DNA from 4 places in the Undibacterium sp. Ji22W genome. Region 2 is predicted to be linked to each of the others. Evidence: predicted binding sites of a transcription regulator. Region 2 holds the regulator's gene; each other region holds the start of a gene.
What was found. Region 2 encodes LexA, which represses DNA repair genes until DNA is damaged. Its sites were predicted from a motif close to ACTGTATNNNNATACAGT; they were not measured.
Positions count from the first base shown of each region.

Region 1: imuA (translesion DNA synthesis-associated protein ImuA) is a predicted target of LexA. The motif match lies at 1,594-1,611, and genes of this name have one in related genera.
Region 3: ACO0KW_RS02035 (DNA topoisomerase IV subunit B) is a predicted target of LexA. The motif match lies at 1,757-1,774, and genes of this name have one in related genera.
Region 4: ruvA (Holliday junction branch migration protein RuvA) is a predicted target of LexA. The motif match lies at 1,588-1,605, and genes of this name have one in related genera.

Region 1 covers NZ_JBMPOU010000001.1:371,082-374,145, forward strand. Annotated here, with positions in the region: gene ACO0KW_RS01480 (Y-family DNA polymerase) at 1-863, opposite strand, end outside; gene imuA (translesion DNA synthesis-associated protein ImuA) at 778-1,581, opposite strand; gene ACO0KW_RS01490 (transglycosylase SLT domain-containing protein) at 1,867-3,064, opposite strand, start outside.
Region 2 covers NZ_JBMPOU010000004.1:32,183-35,246, forward strand. Annotated here, with positions in the region: gene priB (primosomal replication protein N) at 1-101, opposite strand, end outside; gene rpsF (30S ribosomal protein S6) at 158-526, opposite strand; gene lexA (transcriptional repressor LexA) at 837-1,490, shown strand; gene lon (endopeptidase La) at 1,628-3,064, opposite strand, start outside.
Region 3 covers NZ_JBMPOU010000001.1:504,158-507,221, forward strand. Annotated here, with positions in the region: gene ACO0KW_RS02035 (DNA topoisomerase IV subunit B) at 1-1,628, opposite strand, end outside; gene ACO0KW_RS02040 (vWA domain-containing protein) at 1,965-3,064, opposite strand, start outside.
Region 4 covers NZ_JBMPOU010000002.1:273,206-276,269, forward strand. Annotated here, with positions in the region: gene ruvB (Holliday junction branch migration DNA helicase RuvB) at 1-975, opposite strand, end outside; gene ruvA (Holliday junction branch migration protein RuvA) at 993-1,574, opposite strand; gene ruvC (crossover junction endodeoxyribonuclease RuvC) at 2,188-2,730, opposite strand; gene ACO0KW_RS08040 (hypothetical protein) at 2,791-2,994, shown strand; gene purH (bifunctional phosphoribosylaminoimidazolecarboxamide formyltransferase/IMP cyclohydrolase) at 2,991-3,064, opposite strand, start outside.

The DNA.
Region 1 (3,064 bases), on a different contig from region 2:
TCACAACGCGCATGAAAACTATCGGGCACGGTGATCCATTGATGTAAGGCGACTTGTTCTCCATACGCGATATCTAATGCATTAAGTAGTGCTTTACCACAGCGCCTTTGTAAACCAGCGCGCGGCAAATGGCGTAATGCGCTTAAGTCGGTACAAGCGATTCCTTGCAGCCAATCAAGATAGCGATGCGTGGCTGGAAGCAAATAACAAGGTAGAACATCTAAATGTTGCGCTAAGCGTTTATTGCTTAAGCATAGTTGTAGCTGACGCGGACGTCGCTGTTTGCTTACTATTTTTGTGGCTGGTTTTTGTGCGATTTTTTGCGCCAATAAGCTAGCAGCACTGGCGTTGCGAGCGATTCCAATTGTCGCACTGACACCCAAGTGGTGTAAGTCTTGCCGGATGCGGCGATACAGTTGTCGTATGCCACCAAATAGTCGCAAGCTGGCAGCGACCTCGATCAAAATAATGTCTGCATGATCTTCACAAAAACGCACTTGCGGCGAATACTGTAAGAGACTCACCGCCACTTGCTGACGTAATGTTCGCTCTAATTCCGGATCACGTTGTTTGACCTCGGCTTGTTCGCACAATAAGGCTATGCTGTTTTGCCGCATGCCGGGCAAAAGACCACAGGCTCTGAGACTGTCGCTTAAAGCATAGATACGTTGCTGTTCACAAACCACCAGATGATGATTTGCCTGCTGATGCAGGTAATCACTTTGGCCTTCACTTAAACCATCGCTTAAACCATTATTGAAGCAATTATGTAAGCTATCACTCCACCAATGCGGATGAAATACCTCCAGCGCGAGCTGCGGCAGGTAAATGGCTATCCACAAAGGAGGAATCGAGATTGGCATGATGTTGGGTATGAAGCTGGCTATAAAGCTGGCTATAAAGCTGATAATGACTGGCGGGTAATGAAAATTGCGGCACTAAATCTTTCAATGGCAAAACGATGGGTTTTGCCTGCTGTGCCCCTCGTCGTTTAAAAACCTCGATTTGCAGACCAGTGTTGTCGAGCGCCAGTTTTAGCCGTAGCGGCGCTGGCGAAGGGCTAAGCTGACTTTCCCACGGGCGTATCAAGCAAAACAAACTACGCCCCGTTTGTGCAGCTAAATGCAGGCGACGTAAAGCATCGCTTTTAAAATTCTGACGCGCTGGCTGCCACAACAATAAAGCACTGCAAGCCTGATTTTTGACGATTTGTTCAGCCGCCCATAAAGCATCTTGCGGTTTATTACACGGTAGCCATAACACGCGCGATAAATCCAGCCGCAAAGCAGAAAGCGCCAGAATCTGCGGCTGATAAGGCGTATTCAATAAAATAATCTGACCTTCTCGCAGTTGTGCCAGCGCAGGGCTAAGTAATTGCAATTCAGCACTGCCAGCTTGTTGTACCAGTAATTCCGTTAAATTTGCTAAAGGCCAACCCGCTCCCGGTAGTTCGTTTGCCAGAGACGGATGACCGCAATCGAGATATTCGCCAAAGCCACGCCCCAACTGCGATGCGCGCCATAAAGACGGATGCAGATTCTCTAAATTTGTGTTCGGATGGGGTGATGTAGTGGAAAACATAACAAGGCATATACTGTATGGATGTACAGTATATGCCTTGTTTTAGGAAATTTCAAAGATTTGTTGAAACCGGTGCAGAGTAATAAATTGATGTTTTTTAGTCTATGAAAAATAGAAATACTTAGTTTCATAAAACTAAAGACTTGATTGTGGTACTGGCTAAATTAGAAGTCGAAGTAGAGGCAGGACGAGATATCAGCAGGCTTTAGAACGATAACGTAGAGATTGTTAGCTTGTTAAAGCCCGCTGAATTGCTGGTTGGCGATAAGGCCAAATTTGAGAATGCTAACTATGTCGCTTTGATTTTTTTCCAGCACTAGCCAATGTTTTTTTTGTACGGTTGGATGCTTGTTTGTTGCTGGCTTTGTGATGCGCTTTTGCAAGCTGTGGCTTGGCTTTGCTGTTTCGGCTAGCGGTTTTGTGATTGGAATCAGCATGTACTTTAGGAATGTGCAAGACTAATTTCTGACCAACTGCAACTTGATCTTTGCGTAAATTGTTCCAAGATTTAATATCCGCGACACTGAGCTTATAGCGTTTTGCCAGGCTAGCCAAATTGTCTTTTCTACCGACTTTAATCTGTATCTTACGGGTGCCAGCACTCGGTTTCTCTATGGTCAATTGCGCCAATTCGGCGATCTGTAGGGGAATATTTTCCTCTGAGGATTTAGCCGATTTCGGCACCAGTATGGTTGATCCAGCTTTTACAATCATTTTGGCTGGAATTGCATTCACTTCGCGTAACTGATCCGCTTTATAGCCAAAGCGATTCGCTAGCGTTTCAACACGCTCAGACTTATTCACGCTCAAGGTAGTCCAGGATGAATACGGACCTTTCCAGCTCAGGAAATTATTCTCGAAGATCGATGCTTTTTCTATCGGTAATAAGATATTGATGTTGTTGCCGCCAGTGATGACTGGGCGGTTAAATTGCGGATTTAAGGCTTTGAATTCATTCAAAGGTAATTCCGCTAACTTTGCCGCTAATTGAACATCAATGTCTTTCTGACTTTTGACCGTGGTGAAGTAGGGCTCATTATCAAGTCTCGGTAATACGATATTGAAATGTTCTGGATGGCCGATAATATTTTTGACGGCTTGTAGTTTCGGCACATAATTTCTGGTTTCGTGCGGCATCAAGGCGGACAAACTATCGAAATCAATCGGTAAGCCCATTGCTTGTTGTTTCTTGATCGCACGTTGTACCGAGCCTTCGCCCCAGTTATAGGCTGCCAGCGCAAGTTGCCAGTCACCGAAGATATTGTAGAGACGCTGCAAATAGTCGAGCGCTGCTTCAGTAGAGTCTAAGACTCCGCGGCGATCGTCTTTGAAAATACTTTGTTTGAGATTAAAGTCGCGCCCGGTCGCAGGCATAAATTGCCACATGCCGGAAGCTTTTGCACTTGAAATCGCTTGTGGATTGAAGGCCGATTCGATGAAGGGCAGCAAGGCCAGATCTGTCGGCATACCGCGTTTATCTAAG
Region 2 (3,064 bases):
GAATCGTGAATCAAAGTTGCAGTGGCGATGGGTATTCCCGCAGGGGTATAACGCAACACCGATTTTTCGACAACTGTGGCTACGACTTTAAGTTGATTCACAAGTTTGTTTTTACTTTGTTTTTTTACAGCTTCTTACACGCTCTTAGTTAAAACTATTAAGCTGCAGGCGCTTCAACACGTTGTGCCTTAGCAGAATCTTCTTTCTGCACAGACTTCATCATTGGAGAAGGCGCTGTTTCCGCTTTTTTCAATTTAACTGTGAGGTGGCGCAATACGGCATCATTAAATTTGAATGCTGTTTCCAACTCAAGCAAAGTTTCAGCGTCGCACTCAATATTCATGCAAACATAATGAGCTTTAGCTAATTTTTGAATCATGTAAGCCAACTGACGACGGCCCCAATCTTCAACGCGGTGCACTTGGCCGCCACGTGTAGTTACGCTAGCTTTGTAGCGTTCGATCATTGCAGGAACTTGCTCGCTTTGATCGGGATGTACGATAAATACGATTTCATAATGACGCATAAATTCTCCTTGTGGACAATAATAAAGCCTGCCTCGGCGTCAAGACGAGTGCAGGAAGAGGACAGCCCACGATGATAACGCACTTCTGACTGACAATCAAGCTTCTAGCACGATCATCGGATTTAAAATTGCTAACTAAGTGATTTAATCACTCGAAAATTGAGTATTAGCTGCTAATTTAAAACAAAGTACAAAAAAAATACAAAATGACTTGCATTCAGTCATTTACTGTATAAAAATACAGTCTGCTTATATATACAGTTCATTCGCAAACACCGATAAGATTTACCCAGACATATTCAGGATCATCATGTTAAAGCTCACTGCTCGCCAGGAACAAATTCTCAATCTCATCAAAGATGCGATCCAAAATACAGGCTTTCCGCCGACTCGAGCTGAAATTGCCAATGAATTAGGCTTTCGCTCAACCAATGCCGCAGAAGAACACCTGCAAGCCTTGGCGCGTAAAGGCGTCATTGAGATCGCAGCGGGCACCTCACGCGGGATTCGCCTACTGGATTCAGAACTAACAAACTCAATGCCAAGTGCGCAAATGGCGCTACGACATCCAACTTTTATGCAGTTAAGCTTGCCACTTGTTGGTCGCGTGGCAGCAGGCTCACCTATTTTAGCAACAGAACATGTGGAGGCAACCTATCAGGTTGACCCATCATTATTTTCTGCCAAACCAGATTTTTTGCTCCGCGTGCGTGGATTATCAATGCGTGATTTTGGCATCATGGATGGCGATTTGCTGGCAGTCAAAAAAACTGACAGTGCCCGCAATGGCCAAATTGTGGTAGCCAGAATAAGCGACGAGGTGACTGTCAAACGGTACATGAAAACATCGACTGGCATTGAACTGCTGCCAGAAAATCCAGATTTTTCTCCTATCATCATCAATGAAAATGAGAACGATTTTGCCTTGGAAGGTCTGGCAGTTGGATTGATGCGCAGCTGGTAAACCGCAGTTACAAGATTGCGGGGCGACACCAATGTACAGCGCTCCGACTAAAAACTTTGAGATTTAGAATATCATTCTCACAAAAAAATGCCCGATGAATTTATCGGGCATTTTTTTATTCGGATTAACAATACAAATCAATGTTTGATAGTTGAAGTGTCGGCACTTGGATCTGCCTTCGCTACTGCAGGCAACGCCATTTCCTCTTCAGTCAATGGCACAGGCTGTCGCTCCAAGGCAATTTCCAACACTTTATCAATCCAACGAACTGGAATAATCTCCAGTTTATTTTTGACGTTATCGGGAATTTCCGTCAAATCCTTCGCATTTTCTTCTGGAATCAAAACCGTCTTGATTCCCCCGCGATGTGCTGCTAACAATTTTTCCTTCAAGCCACCGATCGGCAACACTTCGCCGCGTAAGGTAATTTCACCTGTCATCGCCACATCCGCACGCACTGGAATGCCGGTAAAGATAGATACCATTGCCGTAGTCATTGCAATACCGGCCGACGGGCCGTCTTTCGGCGTTGCACCCTCAGGCACATGAATATGTACGTCGGTTTTTTCAAACACATCTGCTTTGATGCCCAAACGTGCGGCTCTGCTACGAACAACGGTACGGGCAGCCTCAATCGACTCCTTCATGACATCGCCGAGTGTACCGGTACGAATCGTCGCACCTTTACCGGGCATTGAAACAGCTTCAATCGTCAACAAATCCCCACCAACTTCGGTCCATGCCAAACCGACGACTTGACCGACCTGATTTTCTTTTGTTGCGACACCAAAATCATAGCGACGCACACCTAAGAATTTATCCAGATTTTTCGAAGTAATCGTAGCTTTTTTCTCACTCTTCTTAAGCAATAACATCTTCACCACTTTACGGCAAATCTTAGAGATTTCACGCTCAAGCGAACGCACACCGGCCTCACGTGTGTAATAACGAATGATGTCGCGGATTGCAGATTCAGAAACCGAAATTTCCTCATCTTTGAGACCGTTATTTTTCACTTGTTTAGGCAATAAATAACGTAGTGCAATACTAGCTTTTTCGTCTTCGGTATAACCAGACAATCGAATCACTTCCATCCTATCCAACAGAGGCGCAGGAATGTTATACGAGTTCGAAGTTGCTACAAACATGACATCAGATAAATCAAAATCTACCTCGATGTAATGATCAGAAAAAGTGTGATTCTGCTCGGGATCTAAAACCTCCAATAAGGCTGATGAGGGATCCCCACGGAAATCCGCGCCCATCTTATCTACTTCATCCAACAAAAATAAAGGATTTCGCACACCCGCTTTTGACAAGCTCTGCAAAATCTTACCTGGCATGGATCCAATGTAAGTACGACGGTGACCACGAATTTCAGCCTCATCACGTACACCACCCAATGCCATACGAACAAATTTGCGATTAGTAGCACGCGCAATGGATTGTCCGAGCGATGTCTTGCCCACGCCTGGAGGACCAACCAAACACAAGATTGGTGCTTTCAATTTATCAACACGTTGCTGAACGGCAAGATATTCCAAAATGCGTTCTTTGACCTTGTCCAAGCCGTA
Region 3 (3,064 bases), on a different contig from region 2:
ATATGTCCGCGTGCAATTAACTGTGGAAAGTGTTTAAAGAACAGTGTCAACAACAAGACTTGAATATGTGAACCATCGACGTCCGCATCAGAAAGAATACAGATTTTGCCGTAACGCAGATTTGTTAAATCGATGGTGTCGTTGACACTGTGCGGATCAACGCCAATTGCGACGGCGATATCGTGAATTTCATTGTTCGCGAACAGGCGATCTCGTTCAGATTCCCAAGAATTCAAGACTTTACCGCGTAGTGGCAGAATAGCTTGAAACTCTTTGTCACGTCCCATTTTTGCAGAGCCGCCCGCAGAGTCACCTTCGACTAAAAATAATTCATTGCGGGTGATGTCGTTCGATTCGCAATCGGTGAGTTTGCCAGGTAAGACTGCGACACCAGACGATTTTTTCTTCTCGACTTTTTGCAAGGAACGCAGACGCGATTGCGCTTGCTTGATCACTAGTTCGGCGAGTTTTTTACCCAGTTCTACGTGCGAATTTAGCCAGAGTTCTAAAGGTGGTTTGGAAAAACTTGATACCAGACGTACCGCATCGCGTGAATTTAAACGCTCTTTAATTTGTCCTTGAAATTGTGGGTCTAGCACCTTGGCCGAGAGTACAAAAGAGGCTCGGGCAAACACGTCTTCCGGTAAAAGTTTTACGCCTTTGGGTAGCAGCGAATGCATCTCCGCGAAGCTTTTCACCGCGCCAAATAATCCTTCGCGCAAACCGGATTCGTGGGTGCCACCTGCCGGTGTTGGAATCAAATTTACATACGATTCGCGTACGACGCCACCATCTTCGGTCCATGCTACAACCCACGACGCGCCTTCACCTTCAGCAAAACCGTCGGCATCGGCATTGGCAAATTGTTCGCCTTCAAACATAGGGATCACTAAGTCGCCATGTGAGGCTTGTGTCAGAGCTTCAGTCAAGTAACCACGCAAGCCTTGATCGTATTGCCAAGTTTGGCTTTCACCGGTTTTTGCATTGTTGAAGGTGACTTTAACGCCTGGCAGTAACACCGCCTTCGAGCGCAGTAAACGCTGCATTTCTGGGATAGAAATCGCTGGCGAATCAAAATATTTTCCATCAGGCCAGACTGAAACGCGGGTACCATTTTTCTTTTCGCCACGACCTAAAGGCTGAGTGCTCAATGGTTCGATCACATCGCCATTGGCAAACACGAGATTATGCAATCCACCTTCACGCCAAACGGTGATCTCGAGACGTTTCGATAGCGCATTGGTGACAGACACGCCGACGCCGTGCAAACCGCCGGAGAAGGCGTAAGCACCACCTGAACCTTTGTCAAATTTGCCGCCAGCATGCAAGCGAGTGAACACGATTTCTACCGTAGGCACGCCTTCTTCTGGATGCAAACCGACAGGAATGCCACGGCCATCATCCTCGACGCTGATGCTGCCGTCGGCATTGAGCGTAACTTGGATATTCTTACAATGGCCACCCAATGCTTCATCTGAGGCATTGTCGATGACTTCTTGAATAATATGCAGAGGGTTTTCGGTGCGGGTGTACATCCCTGGTCTTTGTTTGACCGGTTCCAGTCCTTTGAGGACGCGGATGGATGATTCGCTGTAGTCGGATGGGGTTGTGGTTTTTTTAGTTGCCATGCGATGAAATGGGTGAAAAATTAATCTATTGACTTGTTTATTTGCTTTCGCCCGAGTTTGAGCGATGGGCTTCTTTTTTTATCGTACACGGAAAACCGAGGATTTGACGAATTATTGTAATGTGAAACACTGGTTTTATGTACAGTTAATTTGATTCTGTGTGATATAGATGTGAAAAAAACTGGTTCAATGCGAATGTTCTCTACGTAGGTTGGTGCTGAGCGGAGCGAAGCTCAACAATCGCGGGCAACTGTAGTTTGCGAATTCCGGGTTAACTCGCACAAGCAAAATAAATGATCTGAATTAAGAAAAAACTTACTTACTTTATTTACTTATCTACTTGCTCAATAAGCGCATTCCTTGTTCCAGTCCAGACAAAGTAATCGGAAACATACGATTACTCAGCAATTTGCGCATGATATCGATCGACTGTCGATATTGCCAAATTCCTTCGGGTTCGGGATTGAGCCACAAATACTTGGGGAAGTGTGCTGTGAAGCGTTGTATCCAAGTCGCACCAGCTTCTTCATTGTTGTATTCGACTGAGCCACCAGCCTGCAGAATTTCATAAGGGCTCATGGTGGCATCGCCGACAAAAATTAATTTGGTATCAGGCGTGTATTTGCGCAGCACATCCCACGTGGCGAATTTTTCTGAATGACGTCGGTGATTATTTTTCCACAGATAATCGTAGACGCAATTATGGAAATAATAGAATTCCATGTTTTTGAATTCAGTTTTTGCCGCCGAAAACAATTCCTCTATCTGCGCGATGTGATCGTCCATGGTGCCGCCGACATCCAACAGCATCAGTACCTTGATATTGTTCTTGCGCTCGGGCTGCATTTTGATATCGAGGTAGCCCGCGTTGTTCGCGGTGGCTTTGATCGTTGCATCTAACGCCAATTCTTCCTCTGCACCTAAGCGGGCGAATTTACGCAGGCGGCGCAGAGCAACCTTGATATTACGCGTACCGAGTTCACGTTCGGTATCATAGTCTTTGAATGCACGTGCTTCCCAGACCTTGACTGCCGAACGTCTTTCGCTTTTACCACCGATGCGTACGCCTTCAGGATTATCACCACCATTGCCGAAAGGGGAGGTGCCACCTGTGCCTATCCAGCGATTGCCACCTTGGTGCCGCTCTTTTTGTTCTTCGAGTAATTGTTTGAGCCTGTCCATCAGTTTGTCGTAGCCAAATTTTTCCAATGCAGCCCTTTGTTCATCTGTCAGTTCACGCCCTAATCTTTTCTTGAGCCAATCGAGCGGAATGTCAGGATGCTTTTCAAAAATCGTATTGATTCCTTTGAAGTACAGGCCAAAAGCGCGGTCAAATTTATCGTAATTGGCTTCATCCTTCACCAAGATAGTGCGCGACAGAAAATAGAATTCATCGACCGAAGTGCCAACGACGCCTTGTTGCATAGCTTCTAGCA
Region 4 (3,064 bases), on a different contig from region 2:
TGTGCGTTGCAAATAGCCTTGTTGAATCAGATAAGGCTCCAACACATCTTCTATCGTATCGCGTTCTTCACCAATGGCTGCGGCAACGTTATCTAAACCGACCGGACCACCACCAAATTTAAACAAGATAGCTTCGAGCAATTTTCTATCCATCAAATCAAATCCGACCGCGTCGACATCCAACATTTTCAATGCTGCATCTGCCATGGGTTTAGTAATTTCGCCATTGCCTTTGACTTGGACATAATCACGTACGCGGCGCAATAAGCGATTCGCAATCCTTGGTGTGCCGCGCGCCCGTTTAGCAATCTCAAAAGCACCCTCATCGTCAATCGGCACTTGCAGCAGCGAGGCAGAGCGCGTGACGATGCGACTCAGTTCTTCCGAAGTATAAAATTCCAAACGCGCCACGATGCCGAAACGATCACGCAAAGGATTGGTGAGCATCCCAGCACGGGTAGTCGCACCGACTAGGGTGAACGGCTGCAAATCGAGCTTGACTGAACGCGCTGCGGGGCCTTCGCCTATCATGATATCGATTTGATAGTCTTCTAAAGCGGGATATAAAATCTCTTCTACCACTGGCGATAAGCGATGAATTTCATCGATAAATAAAACATCATTCGCTTCCAAATTGGTAAGCAAAGCCGCCAGATCACCAGCACGCTCCAGCACTGGCCCGGAGGTCTGACGCAAATTCACACCCATCTCACGCGCAATAATGTGCGCCAAGGTCGTTTTACCCAAACCTGGTGGACCGAACAACAGCGTGTGATCGAGCGCTTCTTTACGCTGACGCGCCGCGCCGATGAAGATTTCCAACTGATCACGAATTTTCTCTTGCCCTACATATTCATCCAACTGCTTAGGACGCAAAGCACGTTCTATCGCTTCTTCGTTAGGTGAAGATGGCGTCGCCGCGATAATGCGGGTATCCACGAATTGTGTGGAAAGATTGTCGGTTTGTATGCTCATGTTTATCTATTCGTGTTTTAACTCTTCGACAAAGCTTTAAGAGCAGCTTTGATACCGTCGGATACACCAGAACCAGCTGGCACCAATTTCAAAGCGGCTAATGCTTCTTTGTCGGAATAACCGAGCGCCAATAAAGCATTCAAAATATCCGAACTATGATCGCCAGCCGCTGTTGCAACGCCAGCGGCGCCGAGATCTGCGCCTAGTTTTCCTTTGAGCTCAAGCAACAAACGCTCTGCCGTTTTCTTGCCTATGCCAGGCACGCGCGTTAAACGCCCTGCTTCCTGCAAAGTAATCGCTTGTGCCAAATCAGCCACTGACATGCCAGACAAAATTGACAAAGCAGTACGCGCACCGACGCCGCTGATTTTGATTAATTGTTTAAAGGTCGTGCGTTCTTCTGCTGTACCAAAGCCAAACAAAACATGCGCATCTTCACGGATCGCTAAATGGGTCAACAAGGCCACCTTCTCACCGAGCGCCGGCAAATTATAGAAAGTACTCATAGGGACGTCGATTTCGTAGCCCACGCCTTGGCAATCAACCATGATCTGCGGTGGGTTCTTTTCGACTAGGGTTCCGGCGATACGACCTATCATGCTGGGCTTTCGTACTGTATAAATAAGCAGTGATAGTAAACTATTCTTGAAGTCTTGTGGTGGCGATGTTTTTGTTGAATTGTTGAATTCAACACCTGCCACTGCTTAGCTCAACTGAACGTTCACAGGTCGGGTGTGGCCCGACCTGCAAGCTAAAAATCACTTACAAAATTTAGGTCGCCACAGAGGACAGAAATCTAATTTAAAGTGAGTACAAAATAGTAGGGTTAGATCTAATTATTACAAGTCGATTTTAGAATTAAATTTTAAATTTTTTCTAACCTCATTTTTCACAACATTGCCTAAACATAAATGACCGAATAATTACTACCAAGTTCCGATTTAAGTAAAAGACATAGATCATGCCCTTTATCATGAAACTCAATCTTCAATTTCTCTGACAAGAAACCTGATTGGACTGGATCATCGAGATTTAGTACAGCATCAAATATTTCGGCCCATTCATTTAACTTTGAGATCAAATTTTCAGAAATTGGGAGAGATGTTGGATCAACATTTCCTACAAGATCTGACGAATTCTCCCAAAGTGGGAAACACTGATAATCGGCCATCAATTTTAAATATCTCACTTTTACATCCCTGCTGGGCTAAGTCAGCCAATCAACCTACCGCCCTTAACCCGCAAACCCTTCTTAGCCAACTCAGGCGCAATAGCCCCAAGCGTCTTCAAAGTATCCCCACTATGCGCATGACAAATCGCCACACCCAGCGCATCAGCTGCGTCAGAACTCGGTGTGCCAGACAAACTCAACAAACGCTGCACCATATCCTGCACTTGTTCTTTCTTCGCCTTACCGTGACCAACTACACCCTGCTTAACCTGCAAAGCAGTGTACTCAGCGACATCTAAGTTAGCACTCACCAAAGCACAGATCGCAGCACCACGTGCTTGACCGAGTAGTAGTGTTGATTGCGGATTGACGTTAACGAACACTTTCTCAATCGCAGCACAATCGGGTTGGTAGGTTTGGATGATTTGGGTAACGCCGGAGAGGATAGTTTTTAGGCGTTCCGGCAAAGTGCCTTCGACTGTTTTGATAGTCCCTGAGGCGATGTAAGTGAGCTTACTGCCCTGCTTATGTATGACACCAAAACCTGTGGTGCGTAAGCCGGGGTCTATGCCTAGGATTTTCATTTAGACGTTTTCTCAGAAAAATCTAAGCGCATAAACATGCGCGTAGATTTGATTATCTCAATGAGTTTTCGTAGGGCGGGTGAAACCCGCGCTGCTCAGGTGCTCACAACTTTGGCGGCGCGGGTTTCACCCGCCCTACAACTAATCATGTTCATCAATTGTTGGGCTTCACGTCGCTCAGCGCCAACCTACGAGTTAAATCAGATCACTAGCGAGAATGTAGACGAACGCCATTTGATTAACGACGTTCTGAGTACAAATTAATGACGGAAGTGACGCACACCAGTGTACAACATCACCACACCACGCTCATCCGCGGCATCAATCACTTCTT